One region of the Arthrobacter sp. TE12231 genome, then DNA from elsewhere that is predicted to be linked to it. Evidence: riboswitches for the same ligand, from Rfam matches in the RefSeq annotation. Region 1 holds a riboswitch; each other region holds the start of a gene.
The links. A riboswitch is a leader RNA that binds a small molecule or an ion and turns the genes downstream of it on or off. The one in region 1 is predicted to bind S-adenosylmethionine.
Positions count from the first base shown of each region.

Region 2: it holds a riboswitch for S-adenosylmethionine, as region 1 does, so the genes downstream of both, ACVWYS_RS12915 (bifunctional o-acetylhomoserine/o-acetylserine sulfhydrylase) here and ACVWYS_RS00285 (DUF1737 domain-containing protein) in region 1, are expected to answer to the same signal.
Region 3: it holds a riboswitch for S-adenosylmethionine, as region 1 does, so the genes downstream of both, ACVWYS_RS05300 (aminotransferase class V-fold PLP-dependent enzyme) here and ACVWYS_RS00285 (DUF1737 domain-containing protein) in region 1, are expected to answer to the same signal.

Region 1 covers NZ_JBSSFS010000001.1:66,801-72,595, reverse strand. Annotated here, with positions in the region: gene ACVWYS_RS00300 (aminodeoxychorismate lyase) at 1-109, shown strand, start outside; partial or broken gene ACVWYS_RS00295 (glycosyltransferase) at 538-1,290, opposite strand; gene ACVWYS_RS00290 (ATP-grasp domain-containing protein) at 1,367-2,323, opposite strand; SAM riboswitch class IV at 2,693-2,807, shown strand; gene ACVWYS_RS00285 (DUF1737 domain-containing protein) at 2,907-3,155, shown strand; gene ACVWYS_RS00280 (rhodanese-like domain-containing protein) at 3,152-3,562, shown strand; gene ACVWYS_RS00275 (O-succinylhomoserine sulfhydrylase) at 3,563-4,771, shown strand; gene ACVWYS_RS00270 (glutamate--cysteine ligase 2) at 4,768-5,795, opposite strand, start outside.
Region 2 covers NZ_JBSSFS010000001.1:2,850,291-2,856,085, forward strand. Annotated here, with positions in the region: gene ACVWYS_RS12905 (MFS transporter) at 1-745, opposite strand, end outside; gene metX (homoserine O-acetyltransferase MetX) at 915-2,090, opposite strand; SAM riboswitch class IV at 2,102-2,217, opposite strand; gene ACVWYS_RS12915 (bifunctional o-acetylhomoserine/o-acetylserine sulfhydrylase) at 2,333-3,649, opposite strand; SAM riboswitch class IV at 3,710-3,825, opposite strand; gene ACVWYS_RS12920 (VOC family protein) at 3,980-4,618, shown strand; gene ACVWYS_RS12925 (CPBP family intramembrane glutamic endopeptidase) at 4,734-5,501, opposite strand; gene ACVWYS_RS12930 (histidine phosphatase family protein) at 5,622-5,795, shown strand, end outside.
Region 3 covers NZ_JBSSFS010000001.1:1,163,242-1,169,036, forward strand. Annotated here, with positions in the region: gene ACVWYS_RS05290 (Nramp family divalent metal transporter) at 1-894, opposite strand, end outside; gene ACVWYS_RS05295 (class I SAM-dependent methyltransferase) at 1,048-1,821, opposite strand; gene ACVWYS_RS05300 (aminotransferase class V-fold PLP-dependent enzyme) at 1,968-3,395, opposite strand; SAM riboswitch class IV at 3,430-3,543, opposite strand; gene hisN (histidinol-phosphatase) at 3,716-4,528, opposite strand; gene rsgA (ribosome small subunit-dependent GTPase A) at 4,605-5,720, opposite strand; gene aroA (3-phosphoshikimate 1-carboxyvinyltransferase) at 5,704-5,795, opposite strand, start outside.

The DNA of each region.
Region 1 (5,795 bases):
CCGGCTCCTGGCGCCGGTAAACCACATCGACGGCCAGGAAATCGGCACCCCGGAACTGCGCCGGCAGCTCACGGCCGAGCTCAACGCCCTCTTCGCCACGATCGAATAGCCGGCGGCACGGAACTCCGCACCGATGGCAGCCAGCACGGCGAACCCCGAGAACACCGCGTAGAGCGGCAGCGCCGGGAGTGCCCACAAGTGACGCAGGTTGCTGATCGTGCCGTCGACGGCAAGTGCGAGAGCCCCGGCGCAGAACACCGCCAGGACGACTGCGCCGCCGAGCCCCCAGGCCTCCGGTTGTGCCCAGATGTCCGGAAGCGGTTCGGCTCCGGGACGGGCTCCGGACAGGAGGTTCGCCGGCGCGAGGCAGGCCAGCGCGAGCACGCCGGCGGTCCGGACCGCTGGCAGGATGATGGCGGCAACCGTGATGGCCGCCAGGCAGTCGCCCATCGGACGCCGACGGAGGTCACCAACGGCTGACTTGTGGATCCCCAGGCACTGAAGCAGCGACCGTTCGCGCGCCACCCGCCGCCTCCACAGCTCACCGACGCGCACCGGGTGTTGGCCCGTGATGACGGCCCGCGGGGCGAATCCCACCCGGTAGCCTGCGCTTCGCACCCGCCAGCCCAACTCAAGCTGCGCGGCACCAGTGTCCTCCCTGAAGCCGCCGATCTCCGTCAGGACGTCACGCCGCACCGCGCCCATACCTGCCGCGAAGACGGGCAGGAAACCGGAGGCCGCTTGCGCCCGCCGGGCCATCCCGCCGCAGCCGCGGCCTATCAGGTCTACGATCCGCGCGGCAGGACCGGCAGTGAGGGTCCGTTCGCCGCCCCACACGGCGCCGACTCCGTCGGGACCGCCACTCCCGACGTCGAAGGCTTGCAGCATCCGGTCCACGGTCCGCCGGGTGAGGACGGCGTCCGCGGGAAGGAACATGAGCACCTCCCCCGCGGCCCGGCCCACGCCCAGGTTCAGTGCCGCCCCGTATCCCGCCGCCGCGGCGGGTGACCTTCCCGCAAACACAATCCGTCCGTCCTCGGCGGCGAACCCCGCCATGAGCTCCGGGGTGTCGTCCGTGGAGCCGGCATCCACCAGGATCAGCTCGTACCGCTCATACCGGCTCCCCTGGACTGACCGGATGCAGTCCGCCAGAAGCCCGCCCCCATTGTGCGCCGCCACAATGATGGACACGGTGGGCCACTGCTGCCAGAGAGTAGGCGCGTGGCGGCGCCGACACCGCGCGGACCGCACCTCAAAAGAGACGGCCAGCGCCAGAACAACAGCCGCCATCACCGCCGCCGCCAGGACGGGCAATCCGATGAACACCAGGACGAGTTCCTGTGCCGGGCCGACCGGCACCGGCGCCTCACCCCAGGGCATCGGCGGGAATCGCCGGGCATCGCCGGAAGGACGCCGGGTTGAATGCCGGGAGCATGAACGTTGCCAGGACGGCGTCGAGCAGTTCGGGCGCCCACGTGCTGTTCGCCCCGAGTGTCGGGCAGACGCCCAGCACCACGGGGGTTCCGTCCGCGCGGCGGCGGATCTGGACCTGGACCGGGCCGGTCAGCCCGAGCGTGCGGACGGCGGCCAGGCCCAGCTTCCGCACATCGTTGGCCTCGGCCGCCGGCACCCTGCGGCTGACTTCGTCGCTGCCGGCCCGACCGTACGGAGTTCTTGTCTTCTCAAGGACCACGGCCACCGGCGCCATCGCGTTGCGGGGCGGCGTGCCGAACACCAGGGCCACGTAGTCGGCGCCCGGGATGAACTCCTGGACCAGCTGCCCGGCCGGCAGGTTCTTCCAGCTGACGGAGCCGGTCCCGGCCAGCAGGTGGACGGCGTGGGTGCCTTTGAAAGTTCGCGGCTTGACGACGACGGGACCGTTGAGGTCGGCCAGGGACGCCGGCGCGGCGGCGAGGTCGCCCGGAACCCCGAAACGCGGGACGGGAATGCCGGCTGCCTGCAACGCCCATGCGGTGAACAGGTGGTCGTTGGCGAGGGCCACCGCGGCAGGGTCGCCGACGATGATCCGCACGTCCCGGCCGAATCCGGCGCGGGCCGCAGCCAGGACCGGGAGTTCCACGGTGAGGGTCGGAATGATGACGTTGATGGCTTCCCGGTCCACCAGCCGGCGCAGGTCCAGGACCATGTCCGGGTCCGTCGCCGGCAGGAGCCTGACTGCCGCTGCGGTGGTGGCGTCCTCGCCCTGCCGGGTGACGTCGCGGGCGTCGGAGCCGAGGCACGGGATGCCGCGGGCTGCTAGCTGGGCCGCGACGGCCCGGCCGGCGGCGCCTGCAATGCCAGTAACCAGTATGCGCGGGCCCACGGTTGCTCCATTCCGCCGTCACCCGCAGGGCCGCGGCTGCGGCTCCGGCGGTTCGGGCCACCGATTCAGACAAAAATTGAGGGACAGACAACTGCACGCAGAGATAACTTGATCCACAGAAAACGTGGGACGGGCCGACGTGTCAGTCCGATCCCCTCAGTAGACTGCGCAAACTCCCGGCGGACACGAGTGGGCAGTACCCGAAACTGGAGCCCGCTACTACTCGCCTTGGCGCCGCACCCGGTTCTCACCCCGCAACTCTGATTTCTCAGTCCGCCGCGTGTGTCACCCCGCGGAAACGCGGTCCGGTTACGGAACATGACGACGGCGGCGGTGCGGGCCGGCGTCGTAAGTGTTACGTTTTTGGGGAGTAATGAGAACCGGTGCCAAGCCCTGACTGGCCGGTCGGCAACCCTCCCTTTCGCGGCGGGGTGCCTCAGGTGAATACTCGGCATATCGACCATTCGAGCTGCAAGCGTGAAAGAGGAGATCCGTCGTGCCCGACACATCCATACCCGCTGTACCCGGTACAGCAGCCGCCCCCGGCACAGCCCCCGCCGCAGCTCCCGCCGGCGAGGACAAACTGGCCTACCGCCTGTTCACCGGCGCCGACGACCGCGCCTTCTGTGAGCGCGTGTCGGCCGCCCTGGCCGAGGGCTATGTCCTGCACGGAAGCCCCGCCGCCACCTTCAACGGCAGCACGGTGATCGTGGCGCAGGCCCTGGTCCTGCCGGCCGCAATTGCGAGCGCAGACGCCGCCGTGGCCAACGCCGTGGATGAACTCGACAGTGACGAGTTTGGTGCCGAAGACGCCTTCGAGGGCCACGCATGAGCTACGCCGGAGACCTCAGCCCGCACGAGGCGTGGGCCAAGCTGGAGGCCGGCGCCATCCTGGTGGACGTCCGGACCGAGGCCGAATGGGCCCACATCGGCATCCCGGATACGAAGGCCACGGACAACGATCCTCTCTTCATCCAGTGGACCCTCGCCGGCGGGGTGCCCAACCCGCACTTCGTGGAACAGCTCCAGCGCCAGGCGCCCGAGGACACCGCCGTCGAGCTCGTATTCCTGTGCCGCTCCGGCGCCCGGTCGATCGCCGCAGCGACGGCCGCGACGCAGGCCGGCTACACCTCCTACAACGTCCTTGAGGGCTTCGAAGGCGAGACCGACCGCTTTGGCGAACGCACCGTCAACGGCTGGAAGAACCGCGGCCTGCCCACCAACCTCGGAAAGATTTAAGTGACTTTCAATCCAGACGCCGCCGAATGGGCGGCCGACACCCAGGCCGTCCGCGGAGGCCTTGACCGTACAGGCTTCCAGGAAACCGCCGAGCCGATCTTCCTCAACTCAGGATTCGTCTACGAGTCCGCGGCCGCCGCCGAGCGCGCCTTCACCGGGGAGGACGAGCGCTTCGTCTACTCCCGCTACGGCAACCCGTCCGTCGCAACCTTCCAGGAGCGGCTGCGGTTGCTCGAGGGCACCGAGGCATGCTTTGCGACGGCGTCCGGCATGTCCGCCGTCTTCACCGCCCTCGGCGCGCTGCTGGGGGCCGGCGACCGGGTGGTCGCCGCCCGCTCGCTGTTTGGCTCGTGCTTTGTGATCCTCAACGAGATCCTGCCGCGCTGGGGCGTCGAGACAGTCTTCGTGGACGGTCCGGACCTCGAGCAGTGGAAGTCTGCGCTGTCCGAGCCGACGACGGCGGTCTTCTTCGAATCGCCGTCGAACCCGATGCAGGAGATCGTGGACATCGCCGCCGTGAGCGAACTGGCACACGCGGCCGGCGCCACGGTGGTGGTCGACAACGTCTTCGCCACCCCGCTGCTGCAGCGCTGCGGAGACCTCGGGGCCGACGTGATCGTCTACTCCGGCACCAAGCACATCGATGGACAGGGACGCGTGCTCGGCGGGGCAATCCTGGGGACCAAGGAATTCATCGACGGGCCCGTCAAGCAGCTCATGCGGCACACCGGCCCCTCGCTCTCCGCGTTCAACGCCTGGGTCCTGACCAAGGGCCTGGAGACCATGGCCCTGCGCGTCAACCATTCCTCCGCCTCCGCCCTGCGGCTGGCCGGCTGGCTTGAGCAGCAGCCCGCGGTCAGCTGGGTCAAGTACCCGCTGCTGCCCTCCCACCCGCAGTACGATCTCGCGGCGAAGCAGATGAAGGCCGGCGGCACCGTGCTCACGCTGGAACTCTCGCCGTCCCCGGGCCGCACCGCCAAGGAGGCCGCCTTCGCGCTCCTGGATGCGCTGCGGATCATCGATATCTCCAACAACCTCGGTGATTCGAAGTCCCTCATCACGCACCCGGCCACCACGACGCACCGCGCCATGGGCCCGGAAGGCCGCGCGGCAATCGGGCTCAGCGACGGCGTGGTGCGGCTTTCAGTCGGCCTGGAGGACGTCGAGGACCTGATCCGCGACCTCGGCCAGGCGCTCAAGCAGGTCTAGCCCCGGCGCACCCGGCCCAGGGATGGCTCGTGCCCGGCTGGCTCTCCGCCGGCGTCCCCTTGCGTCGTCACTTCGACGGCCCGTTCGACGACGGCGGCCAGCCCGCCGGCGCGGAACGGCTCCCGCTGCAGCTGCGAGCCCGTGCCCTCCGCCAGGATCCGCTCGACGCCCGCGCGCACCAGGTCCAGCTCGCCCTGTTCCTCAAGGACCGGGGCAACGAAGTCCACGAGTGCCCGGACGACGTCGGCGGCCGGGGCAGGGGTGAAAGTTCCAAAGTCCAGGAGCTGCCCGCGCAGTCCGCAGTTGCTGGCCTGCCATGCGGCCATCCGCAGCAGTAACGTGGGTACCGGGGCGGGCTCGACGCCGTCGTTCCATTCCCGCGACGCCGATTCCACGAGGGCGCGCACCAGCACGGCGATCAGCGCCGCATCCTCGGCCCGCAGGCAGACATCGGCGACCCTGACCTCCACGGTGGGATGCAGCCGAGCCAGCCGGGCATCGAAATAGATCATCCCTTCATCCATCAGGACATTGCTTTCCACCAGCCGGGTCACCAGCCGCCGGTAGACGGGCAGGCTGCCGAAGATCATCGTGGGGCCCGAGCCCGGCCAGCGGTTCCAGGCCTGGGTGCGGTAGCTTTCGAACCCTGTCTCTGCGCCGTTCCAGTACGGGGAATTCGCGCTGAGGGCGATCAGGACGGCAAGCTTGTCGCGGATCCGGTCCATCACGGCCACGCCCTCCTCCGGCGATTCCACAAAGGTGTGGACGTGGAGGCCGCAGGTCAGCTGGTTCCGGACCGTGAGCCCGAAGCGTTCCTGCATGGTCATGTACCGCTGATTCTGGGTGAGGTGCGTGGCGGCGCCTTGGGGCGAGGTGGCCAAGGCCGCGACTCGGCCGCCGTGCACGCGGGCGGCCTGGTCTGCCAAGGCCCGGCCCTGCCTGAGCTGCCGAAGAAGTTCCCTATAGTCCAGGCACGGCCGGGTCTGGGTCTCAATCTGTTCGAGCTTGAGCTCGTAGCTGAAGT
Region 2 (5,795 bases), 2.8 Mb from region 1:
GGCGGAAGACCTCGGCAACGCCGTAGCCCTTGTGCCCTGCCTCAACTTCCTTGCGTGCTTCCAGGAAGATCGGGGCGTCGCTGACCTTGGTGCGGATGTAGTAACCGATGAGGACGATCACGGCGGAGAGCCAGAAGGCGACCCGCCAGCCCCAGCTAAGGAAGTCCGCCGAGGACAGCACGGAGGACAGGATGAACAGCACCGCGGTGGCGAAGAGGTTGCCCAGCGGAACAGCGGACTGCGGCCAGCTGGCCCAGAAGCCGCGGGACTTGCTGGGGCTGTGTTCCGCGACGAGCAGGACGGCGCCGCCCCATTCCCCGCCGACGGCGAAGCCCTGGGCGAAGCGAAGGAAGACCAGCAGCGCCGGGGCCCAGTAGCCGATCTGCGCGAAGGTGGGCAGGCAGCCCATCAGGAACGTGGACACGCCCACCAGGATGATGCTGAGCTGGAGCAGCTGCTTGCGGCCGAACTTGTCGCCGAAGTGGCCGAAGACGATCCCGCCGATCGGGCGGGCAACGAAGCCGACGGCGTACGTGAGGAACGCCGCGAGGATTCCGTCCAGTTCGGTCTGCGAATTCGGGAAGAAGGCCTTGCCAAAGACCAGCGTGGCCGCGGATGCGTAGAGGAAGAATTCGTACCATTCCACCACGGTGCCGGCCATGGAGGCCGCCACCACCTTCTTCAAGCCGGACGTCTTGACGTCGGGCTCGCCTGCGCGCGTCGCGGCAGCGTTTTCCGTGCTCATGAGAACTCCTTCGGTGTCGCCTTCGACACCCCGTGGACCATTGGGCTGAGATGTTGTGTGAATTAGCACACACAGCGTTATTCCCAACGAGTATGGTTCCCGGAGCCCTGAGCCACAACGACCATTAGTGCAGGGAGCATCTGCAAAAATGCACAGCCGTGAGGGGCGGCTAGGCGAAGAAATTGCTCCGCAACTGGCCGCTGAGCTGCCCGATTTCGGTGAGGAAGCCGTCGTGGCCGATCGGCGCCTCGATGATGTGCAGCTCGGGGCCCCCCGGCAGGGCCTCGGCCAGTGCACGGGACTGGGCGGGGAAGTACAGGCGGTCCGAGTCCACGGCCGCCACCAGGAACTCGGCCGTGGCCGGGGCCAGGGAGTCCCGGAGGCTTCCGCGTCCGCGGCAGACGTCGTGGCTCATGAGCGCCTCGGTGATGGCGATGTAGCTGTTGGCATCAAAACGCCGGACCAGTTTGTTGCCCTGGTGGTCCAGGTAGCTTTCGACCTGATAGCGTCCGCGCCCGGCCAGCGATCCGGCTTGCAGGGGCGCCTCGGACTCCTGGGCGTTCCGGCCGAACCGGCCGTCGAGCTCGGCCGCGGAGCGGTAGGTGATGTGCGCGATCCGGCGGGCGAGGGCGAGCCCCGCTTCGGGTTCCGGGCCGCCGTAGTAGTCCCCGCCGTTGAAGTTCGGGTCCTGGCGGATGGCCAGGGTCTGGGCCTGAGCGAAGGCAATCTGTTCTGCGGTGCTGCTGGCGCCGACGGAAATCACGGCGCAGCGCCGGACCCGCGAGGGGTGGGTCACGGCCCACTCAAGGGCGCGCGCGCCGCCGAGCGAACCGCCCAGCACGGCGTACCAGCTGTCGATGCCCAGGGCATCGGCCAGCCGCGCCTCGGCGGAGGTCGTGTCCCGCAGAGTCACGAGCGGGAACCTCGATCCCCAGGGGCGGCCGTCGGGGGCCGGCGTGGAGGGTCCCGTGGAGCCGTAGCAGCCGCCCAGGATGTTGATCGATACGACGAAGTACTTGTCCGTATCCACGGGGGCCCCGGGTCCGGCCAATTGTTCCCACCAGCCGGGTTCCTCGCTGGCACCGCGGGTCACATGGGTGTCGCCGGTCAGGGCATGTTCAATGAGGACGGCGTTGGAGGCATCGGCGTTCAGCGTCCCCCACGTCTCAAAGCCGAGGACCACATCCGGCAGCTGGACCCCGGATTCGAGCTGCAGGTCACCGATCCTGAGGTACTGGACGGTCCCGTCCGGCACCCGGGCAGCTTGGGCGGCGGGTCTTGCGGAAACGGAGTTCCGGATTGGTTTGGTTTCGGGTTCACCACTGCGGGTGACGGCAATCGTCATATGAGGACCTAACTTCGCGCTTGCCTGCCGTCAGCTGACCGGCAGGCCAGGTCTTCACCCGGGGCACCCCGCCGCAAATGGAGGGTTGCCGGCCAGCAAGCCGGGGCTGTCGCTGGCACTCATGACCTTGTATGAGTGTACGAAACAGCGTGCGGAAATGACGAAGATTGTGACTTCCGTGTGACAGCCGGAGGCCGGCACTCCCCGTCCGCGGGAGGCCGGCCGCCGGTTGTCCGGTGGAGCTAGGCGCTCTTGGCCGCACGGAATCCGGCGTCGAGGTCCGCGAGGATGTCGTCAATGTGTTCCAGTCCGACCGAGAGCCGCACCAGGCCGGGGTTCACGCCGGCCACGGCCTGCTGCTCGGGCGAGAGCTGACTGTGGGTGGTCGACGCCGGGTGGATCACGAGAGAGCGGACGTCGCCGATGTTCGCGACGTGCGAGTGCAGCTCGAGGGCATCAACGAAGCGTTTGCCGGCCTCCGCTCCCCCGGCGATGTTGAACGCGACGACGGCGCCGGTCCCCTTGGGCCCGTACTTGCGCCCGCGCTCGTACCAGGGGCTGGATGGCAGCCCGGCGTAGGCGACGGATTCGACGTCGTCCCGCGCCTCCAACCATTCGGCCACCTTGGTGGCGTTGGCCACGTGGCGTTCAACGCGCAGGCTAAGGGTCTCGATGCCCTGGGCGATGAGGAAGGCGTTGAACGGGGACACGGCGGAGCCGAGGTCGCGCAGGAGCTGGACCCGGGCTTTGAGGATGTAGGAGAGGTTGGCCCCGAGCGCGCCGCCGGCGCCGAGGTCGCGGGCGTAGACCAGTCCGTTGTAGGTGGGGTCCGGGGTGTTGAAGCCGGGGAACCGTTCGGGGTCCTTGCCGAAGTCGAACTTGCCCGAATCCACGATCACGCCGGCGATCGCGGCGCCGTGGCCGCCGAGGTACTTGGTGGCGGAATGGACCACGATGTCCGCGCCCCACTCGATCGGCCGGATGAGGTAGGGGGTGGACAGGGTGTTGTCGACAATCAGGGGCACGCCGGCCTCGTGGGCCACCTTGGAAACGCCCTCGATGTCCAGCACGTCCTGGCGGGGGTTGGAGACCACTTCGCCGAAGAACAGCTTCGTGTTGGGCCGGACGGCCTCGCGCCACTGGTCCAGGTTGTCGGGGTCCGCAACGAAGGTCACGGAGATACCGAACTTCTTCAACGTGTGCGCGAGCAGGTTGTAGGTGCCGCCGTAGAGACTGGGGCTGGCGACCACGTGGTCCCCGGCCTCGGCGATGTTGAGGATCGCGAACGTCTCGGCGGCCTGGCCGGAACTGAGCAGCAGGGCGGCGAGGCCGCCTTCCAGGCTGGCCACGCGCTGTTCCACCGCGTCCTGCGTGGGGTTGCCGATCCGGGTGTAAATGGGGGCAAGTTCAGCGAGGGCGAAGCGGTTCGCGGCGCTTTCGGCGCTCGGGAACACGAACGACGTCGTCTGGTAGATCGGGAGGGACCGGGCGCCGGTGGCGGAGTCCGGCTCCTGGCCGGCGTGGATCTGGCGGGTTTCGAAGGACCAGGCAGTGGACATTATTGCTCCTGTCGGGACTGGGCACAGCACCGCCCGGGCCATCGGCCCAGGCCGGCACAGGCGCCGCGCTTGCCCTCCGGCGGGCGCCGGACGGCCAGGTCTTCACCCGGGGCACCCCACCGCGATACGAGGGTTGCCGGCCAGCAAGCCGGGGCTTTGCGCTGGCACTCATGACCTTGGTTCAGTGTAGGAATGGCGGCAGGCCGCTGGATAGCTTTATGACGAACATGAAGACGACGGGCACGCCGGCCTCCAGACACCCCGAGACATCCCATCATGGTAAGGCAAGCCTAAGCTGAGAGGTCCATCACAAAGTGCCAAGATGAGGGCATGCGCATGGATCACGTTTCTTACGCCTGTGAACACGATGGCTTGGCAGCCACCACTGAACGTATTGCGTCTGCCCTCGGCGTCGAAGCCGTGAAGGGTGGAGTGCACCCCCGTTTCGGGACACGCAACATGATTATCCCGCTCGCGGGACACAAGTATGTCGAGGTCGTGGAGGTCCTGAACCACCCGGCATCGGACAAGGCCCCCTTCGGCCAGGCAGTCCGGGCACGCTCCGAGGCCGGCGGCGGCTGGATGGGCTGGTGCGTCGAAGTTGACGACCTCGGCCCGTTCGAGGAGCGGCTGGGCCGCGCCGCCGTGAACGGCAACCGGAAGTTCCCCGACGGCCGCGAACTGGTCTGGAAGCAGATCGGCATCCTGGGCCTCATCGCCGACCCGCAGGTGCCCTACATGCTCAAGTGGGAGGGTGACCCGGAGCTTCACCCCTCCAATGCCTACGCAAGCGACGTCAAGATGTCCGCGCTGACCATTGCCGGTTCGGCAGAGCGCGTCACGGAATGGCTTGGCGAGCCCGTGGAAAAGCCGCTGGAAGACGTGGCCGTGAACTGGCTCGCGCCGCACGGCACGCCCGGAATCCTCTCCGTCACCTTCGAGACCGCCTCCGGGGCGGTCACGATCTAACGCTCCACCTGCCCCACACTTCGGCCGCCATCCCGCGGGTGCCAACGTTGTCACCCGCGAGATGGCGGCCGATATATTTTAAGTGCCGACTCTCCCGCGTTGCTTTGTGGGCGCCTCAGCCCAGGCCCACGGCCTTGCCGAACAGGCTGAATCCCACGAACGCCACGGTATCCAGGATGGCGTGGGCGATCACGAGGGGCATCACCCGCTTGGTGCGGGTGTAAACCAGGGCGAAGACCACGCCCATCACCGCGTTGCCGATAAACGGCCCGAACCCCTGGTAGAGGTGGTAGCTGCCGCGAAGCAGGGCGCTGGCCGCGATGGCCGCCGGCGTGCTCCAGCCCAGCTTCCCGAGCCGGTCCAGGAGATAGCCCACCACAATCACTTCCTCCACGATCCCGTGCCGGATCGCGGACAGGACCAGCACCGGCACCGTCCACCAGTAGGCGTCCAGGGCGCTGGGGATGATCGCCGTCGTGATCCCCAGCGCCCGGCCGGCGGCGTAGAGCGCCAGGGACGGGATGCCGATGGCGGCGGCGAGTCCCAGTCCCTGCAGGAGATCCTTGCCGGGACGGGCGAAGTTGAAGCCGATCCTCCGGAACGCCGAGGTGCCGTGTTCTCCGGCTGGCCAGCGCTCGGTGAGGAAGTAGATCACCAGGGCCACCGGGACCAGGGCAAAGAGGATGTCCAGCAGCTGGTAGGTGAGGTCGAAGTATTCGCGCGCGCTCTGCGAACGGTTCAGCGTGGACGTGCCCTGGGCCAGCGGCGCCGTGGTCATTTTGTCCAGCAGCTGCACCACGGAGTACACCGCGGACTGCCCCAGCGACAGTCCCAGGACAATCAACACTTCGAACCGCAGCCGACGGCGGGAGGGAACCAACATGTTCCTATCTTGCCTGCCGTTGCCGATAGTTTGCTGGTGCCCCACCTATTGCCCAGGAGGTGCGGCCGTGCGGGGTTTTGCCTGCGGCACCCGCTTCCGGGAGCCCTATGCTTGGGGTTTATGAGTGCGCCCCGGAAAATCATCATGATCCGGCACGGCCAGTCCGCCGCCAATGCCGACACCTCGATCTACAACCGTGTCCCGGACTACCGGATTCCGCTGACGCCCCTGGGACTGGAACAGGCGACGGCGGCCGGTGAGGAGGTCCGGCGCCAACTGGACGGCCGCCCGGTG
Region 3 (5,795 bases), 1.1 Mb from region 1:
GAGGTTGGCGGAGATGGCGGCGTGCGCGCCTTGGATGGTGTCCGTGCCGTCCTCGCCGCCGAGAGTGGAGGCGGCCAGGAGGAGCATGCCGATGTTGACGATGCCGGCGATGGCCAGCGCGGCCACGACGTCGAACCGGGTGGCCCGGACCAGGCGGGCGACGGCCGACGGCGGGACATGCTGGTGCTCGTCGGGCCGGTGCCGGTCCCGGGACAGGGCCGAGTGGACGTAGATGGCGTGCGGCATGACGGTGGCGCCGAGCATGCTGGCAGCCAGCAGGACGGTGTCCGGGCCCTGGAAGCCTGGAATCAGCCCGGCCAGGGCGGCCCTCGGATCGGGCGGGCTGATGATCAGCCCGGCCAGGAAGCCGATGGTGATGATGCCGAGCAGGAACATGATGATGAATTCGAAGGGCCGCTGCTTCTCCCGGGCCTGCACGGCGAGCAGGAGCATCGACACCGCGCCGACAATCACGGCGCCCAGGGGGAGGGGGAGGCCGAACAGCAGGTACAGCGCGATTGCGCCGCCCACTACCTCGGCGAGGTCGGTGGCGGCGGCCACGATTTCGGCCTGCAGCCAGAAGGCGCGGCGCCAGAACGGCTTGAGCCGCTCGCCCAGGATCTCCGGCAGGCTCTTGCCGGTGACAACCCCGAGCTTGGCGGACTGGTACTGGACCAGGACGGCCATGATGTTGGCGACCACCAGGACCCACACCAGAAGGTAGCCGTACTTCGCGCCGGCGGTGAGGTTGGCGGCCACGTTTCCGGGGTCGACGTAGGCGATCGACGCCACGAACGCCGGGCCCAGCAGGCCGATCAGCGCCTTGTGGGCACCCGGATGTTTATAGGTGCGGGCGCCCTGCGGCGGTTGTTCGTGTCCCTTTACGTCCAACACTGACAGCTCCCGTGATTGGCGCGTCCTCGTTGACGCGGCGGCCGGCGCCGGCGGGAAAATGGCCGGCGTCAAAGTTTTGTCAGCCTACAAGAAATTATTAGGCATACCGAAACAATAAGCCCCATTGGCCTTCCCCTGCAATCCGGACCGGGGTCAGGCCCGGATGGCACGCCACGTCTGCGTCAGGTAGGGCAGCCGGAGGATCTCGCCGGGGGCATGGCCCAGGTGATCGTTCAGGTACCAGTCGAGGTTTGCCATGACCTTGGCCCGGGTGGCCTCCGACGCTGCGAGATAGTAGCTGCGGGACTTCGCCAGCTCCTTGATGTCCTCCGCGGTGACAGCGTCTTCCCAGCGGGTCAGGTGGCTCTCCAACGCGGTGAACTCGGGGCCCACGGGCGGCCGGAAGTGCGGTTTGTGGACATCCCCGGCGTGCATGATGCGGGAGAGCCGGTGTACCCACGGCACAGCGGTGTCCAGCTGGTTCCAGACCAGGCCCAGGACTCCGTGTGGCCGGAGGATCCGGGCGATCTCGGTGCTGGCCAGGCGGGGATCGCACCAGTGCCAGGCTTGGGCGACAGTGACGAGATCAAAGGCTCCCGGCTCGAGGCCCGTGTGCTCCGCGGTACCCTCGACGGCCGTAACCTCCGGCAGGGCCCGGCGCAGCTGCTCGAGCATGTCGGCGGAGGGGTCCACCGCCACCGTGTGCAGTCCCCGTGCGGCCAGGAGGGCGGTGAACTTGCCGGTGCCGGCGCCAATGTCCGCGGCGTCCTTGGCCCCCGCCGGGATCAGCCAGTCGGCCGATTCCTGCGGATAGCCCGGGCGGACGCGGTCGTAGTGCTCTCCGCCGTCCTGGAAGCTCTGTCCGAGTTCCTGGCGCCGTTGACTGTGCAGCTTGGGCCCGGCGTGCAATTTGGGCCTGCCGTGCATTTTGGGCACGCTGTGCAACGTGCTATCTCCTTCGGGGAAGGTCCTGCCGGTTCAGGTACCTTTCGAATTTACCGCACCGGCGCAGTGCCTGATCCCCAGCGCCTAGTCAGTAGTGCCCGGTCAGCAGTGCCCGGTCCAAGCAGTGCCTAGTCCAGGGTGCACGGCGCGGCGCCGGCAGTGCCCGGCGTGTTCGGCGCCCAGTGCGGGTAGCTGCGGGTGTCATTGGCCGGCACCCAGCGGCCGGCATCCACCACGTAATCCCAGCCGAGCCCTGTTTGCCGCAGTTGCCGCAGGCCGGCCAGCAGGCGCTCGGCGTCCTCCAGCCGGGATCCCAGGCCAAAGCTGGCCCGCAGGGAGCCGGCGGGCAGGCCGAGCCGCTTGAGCAGCGGGTGGGCGCAGAAGCGGCCGTCGCGCAGGCCGATCCCGTGTTCGGCCGACAGGTAGGCGGCCACCAGCCCGGCGTCGTAGCCCTCCACGGAGAAGTTCACGACGCCGATGGTGCCTGCGCCCGGCTGACCGTCGGCAAGCGACGAGTCGGCAGACGAGTCGGCGAAGATCTGGTGTACGGTCACGCCCTCGATGCGCCGGAGGCCTTCGACCAGGAAGGACCGGATGGCGTCCTCGTGGGCGTACCACTGTGCCGGGTCCAGCTCTGCGATCACTTGGGTGGCGCGGGCCAGCGCGGCCGCGCCCAGGACGTTCGGCGAGCCGCCCTCGTGCCGGGCCGGTCCGGTGGTCCAGCTGACGGAGTCGAGCCGGGCGTCGCGGACGGCGCCGCCGCCAGCCAGGTGCGGGGTGCCGGCGTCGAGCCAGTCCGTGCGCCCCACCAGCACGCCCGTTCCGAACGGGGCGTAGAGCTTGTGACCCGAGAAGGCGAGGTAGTCGACGTCGTCGGCGGCGATATCGATCCGCCGGTGCGGCGCCAGCTGCGCTGCGTCGACGACGATCCTGGCGCCGTACTCGTGCGCCAGCGCGGCGAGGGCGCGGATCGGCAGGATCTCGCCGGTGACATTGGAGGCGCCCGTAACGGCCAACAGGCTCACACCGCCGCGTGCGAGCTCGTCCCGCAAGCGGTCGATGGTGGCCGCGAGGGTGGGCGCGGCCACGACGCTGCGGTGCGGGACGTTCTGCCAGGGCAGGAGGTTCGCGTGGTGTTCGATGTCGAGGTAGATGACCTCGCCGGCGGGCCGGCCGTCCTGCAACGGCAGGCACCCGGCCAGCAGGTTCAGGGAATCGGTGGTGTTGCGGGTGAAGATGACGGAATCGTCCGGCCGGCCGCCCACGAAGTCCCGCACGATGTCCCGGGCGTTCTCGTAGACCGAGGTGCTGATCTGGGAGGCGTAGCCGGCACCGCGGTGGACGCTGGCGTAGTACGGCAGGATTTCGTTCAGGTAGGCCGAGACAACGGACAGGGCCGGGGCGGAGGCGCCGTAATCGAGGTTGGCGTAGCGGGCGTGGCCGCCCTTGATCAGCGGGGACTGGATCTCGGCGCCCGTGACGGCGGCGAGCGGGCGTGCGGCGGCGGCAAACCGTGCGTCGACTTCGGGGGCGGCGGGGAAAATGGCAGTTGTCATGGGACCTCACTCGAACAGGACCCCACATCGTGGGAATCCGCGCTTGCCGGGTCCGTTCCGGACCGGCCAGGTCGTCACCCGGGGCACCCCACCGCGACTGGAGGGTTGCCGGCCAGCAAACCGGGGTTTAGCGCTGGCACTCGTGACCTGCATCGAGCGTAGGACATCGGTGCAGCCGGGGAAAAGGCGGCCTCCGAATGTGAAGCGTTTTGTTACGTGCGCGCCGCAATGCGCACGTCGGCCGAAGAAACGACGGCGGCGGCCCCGGAATGGGGGCCGCCGCCGTCGTTTGTTCGATTGTTGAGAAAGGTCGGACGATCCTAGAGGAAGTCGTCGAGTCCGGGGTTGAGCCGCTTGAGCACTTCCGAGTGGAGGATCGAGTTGGTGGCCAGGGCGTTGCCACCGAAGGGGCCGTCCTCGCCCTCGAGCGAGGTGAAGCGGCCGCCGGCTTCGGTGACGATCGGCACGAGGGCGGCCATGTCGTAGAGGTTCAGTTCGGGTTCGCAGGCGATATCCACCGCACCCTCGGCCACGAGGCAGTAGGACCAGAAATCACCATAGGCGCGGGTGCGCCACACTTCCTCGGTGAGGCCCAGGAACTCGTCCAGGTTTCCGCGTTCCTTCCAGCCGCCGAGGCTGGAGTAGGACAGCGACGCGTCCTCGAGCTTGGAAACGTTGGACACCTTCAGCCGGGTGGCGGAGGCCAGGGAGCGGCCGGTGTAGGCGCCCGCGCCCTTGGCCGCCCACCAGCGCTTGCCCAGGGCCGGCGCACTGACGACGCCGACCACCGGTTCGCCCTCGTCAACGAGGGCGATCAGGGTGGCCCAGACCGGGACGCCGCGGACGAAATTCTTGGTGCCGTCGATCGGGTCAATGATCCAGCGCCGGGAGCCGTGGCCCGAGCTGCCGAATTCCTCGCCCAGGACCGCGTCGCGCGGCCGGGAGCGGGAGAGCTGGCCGCGGATGGCCTCTTCGGCGGATTTGTCGGCGTCGGTGACCGGGGTGAGGTCGGGCTTCGTCTCGATCCGAAGGTCGAGCGCCTTGAAGCGGCTCATGGTCTGGGAATCGACGGAATCTGCCAGGACATGGGCAAGGCGCAGGTCATCGTTGTAGCTCGAATCGGTTTGGCTCATGGTTCCAAACTACCGTCTAAGCGGGCGGGCCGCCGGGAGGCCGCGGTGCTGCGCCGCGGGCCGGTGAGGGGCCGGATTAGGACACAGTGCCGAGTTCCTTGGTGTCCTGCGCTTCCATCCGCGGGTCTGTGCCCAGCAGCCGGCGCAGGGAGGCCAGCCTTGCCGGCCCGGAGGGACCCGCATGCCCGGCCGCAACCCATGCATCGACGCCGCAGTTGACGGCGGTGGAGTCGTGCTTGCAGCCGCGTTCGCAATCGTCCGTGCCCGGTTCCAGGTCCGGGAAGGACCTCAGGATCCGGTCCGGATCCACGTGGGCCAGCCCGAAGGACCGGATGCCGGGGGTGTCGATGATCCAGCTGCCGGCCGGGGCATCGTTGACTTTTAGCGCCAGCGCGGAGGAAGACGTATGGCGGCCGCGGCCGGTCACCGCGTTGACGCCTCCGGTGGCACGTTCGGCCCCGGTCAGTGCGTTGACCATGGTGGATTTGCCGACGCCGGAATGGCCCAGCATGACGGTGACCTTGCCGTCGAGGTAGCCGCGGAGCTGGGAGACGGCGTCCTTGTCGAGCCGGGCCGAAAGGCCGTCGTCGGAGCGGGCGTCGATGCCTGATGCGGCGGAGTCCGCCGTCTTGGAGATGATGACGGGGAAGTCGAGGTGCGTGTAATTGGACAACAGCTCGGCGGGATCCTTGACGTCGGCCTTGGTGACGAGCAGCAGCGGCTCAATGCCGGCGTCGTACGCGGCCACGAGCGCGCGGTCGATGAAACCGGTCCGGGGCTCGGGATTGGCCGCCGCCACCACCACCACGAGCTGGTCGGCGTTGGCCACAACGGCCCGTTCGATCGGGTCCGTGTCATCGGCACTGCGGCGCAGCAGCGTCTTGCGGTCCAGGATCTTCACCAGCCGGGCGAGGGTGTCAGGTTCACCGGTAACGTCCCCGACGAGGGAGACGAAGTCGCCGGCCACCACGGGATTGCGGCGCAGTTCCCGGGCCCGTGCGGCGATGATCTTGCGTTCCCCGGGGGTGCCTTCGCCGACGACGGCGGTGTAGCGGCCGCGGTCAACGGTGATGATGCGGCCCGTGACGGCGTCGTCGTAGCTGGGCCGGTCCTTGGTGCGGGGCCGGGAGCCCTTCTTGTTCGGACGGATCCGGACATCGGACTCGTCCCAGGAATCAGTGCTGCGTGCCACCGGCGCCGTCCTCGTCCGCGGTGGGTCCCTGCGCCAGCATGGCTTCCCAGAGCCGTGGGAAGTCGGGCATCGTCT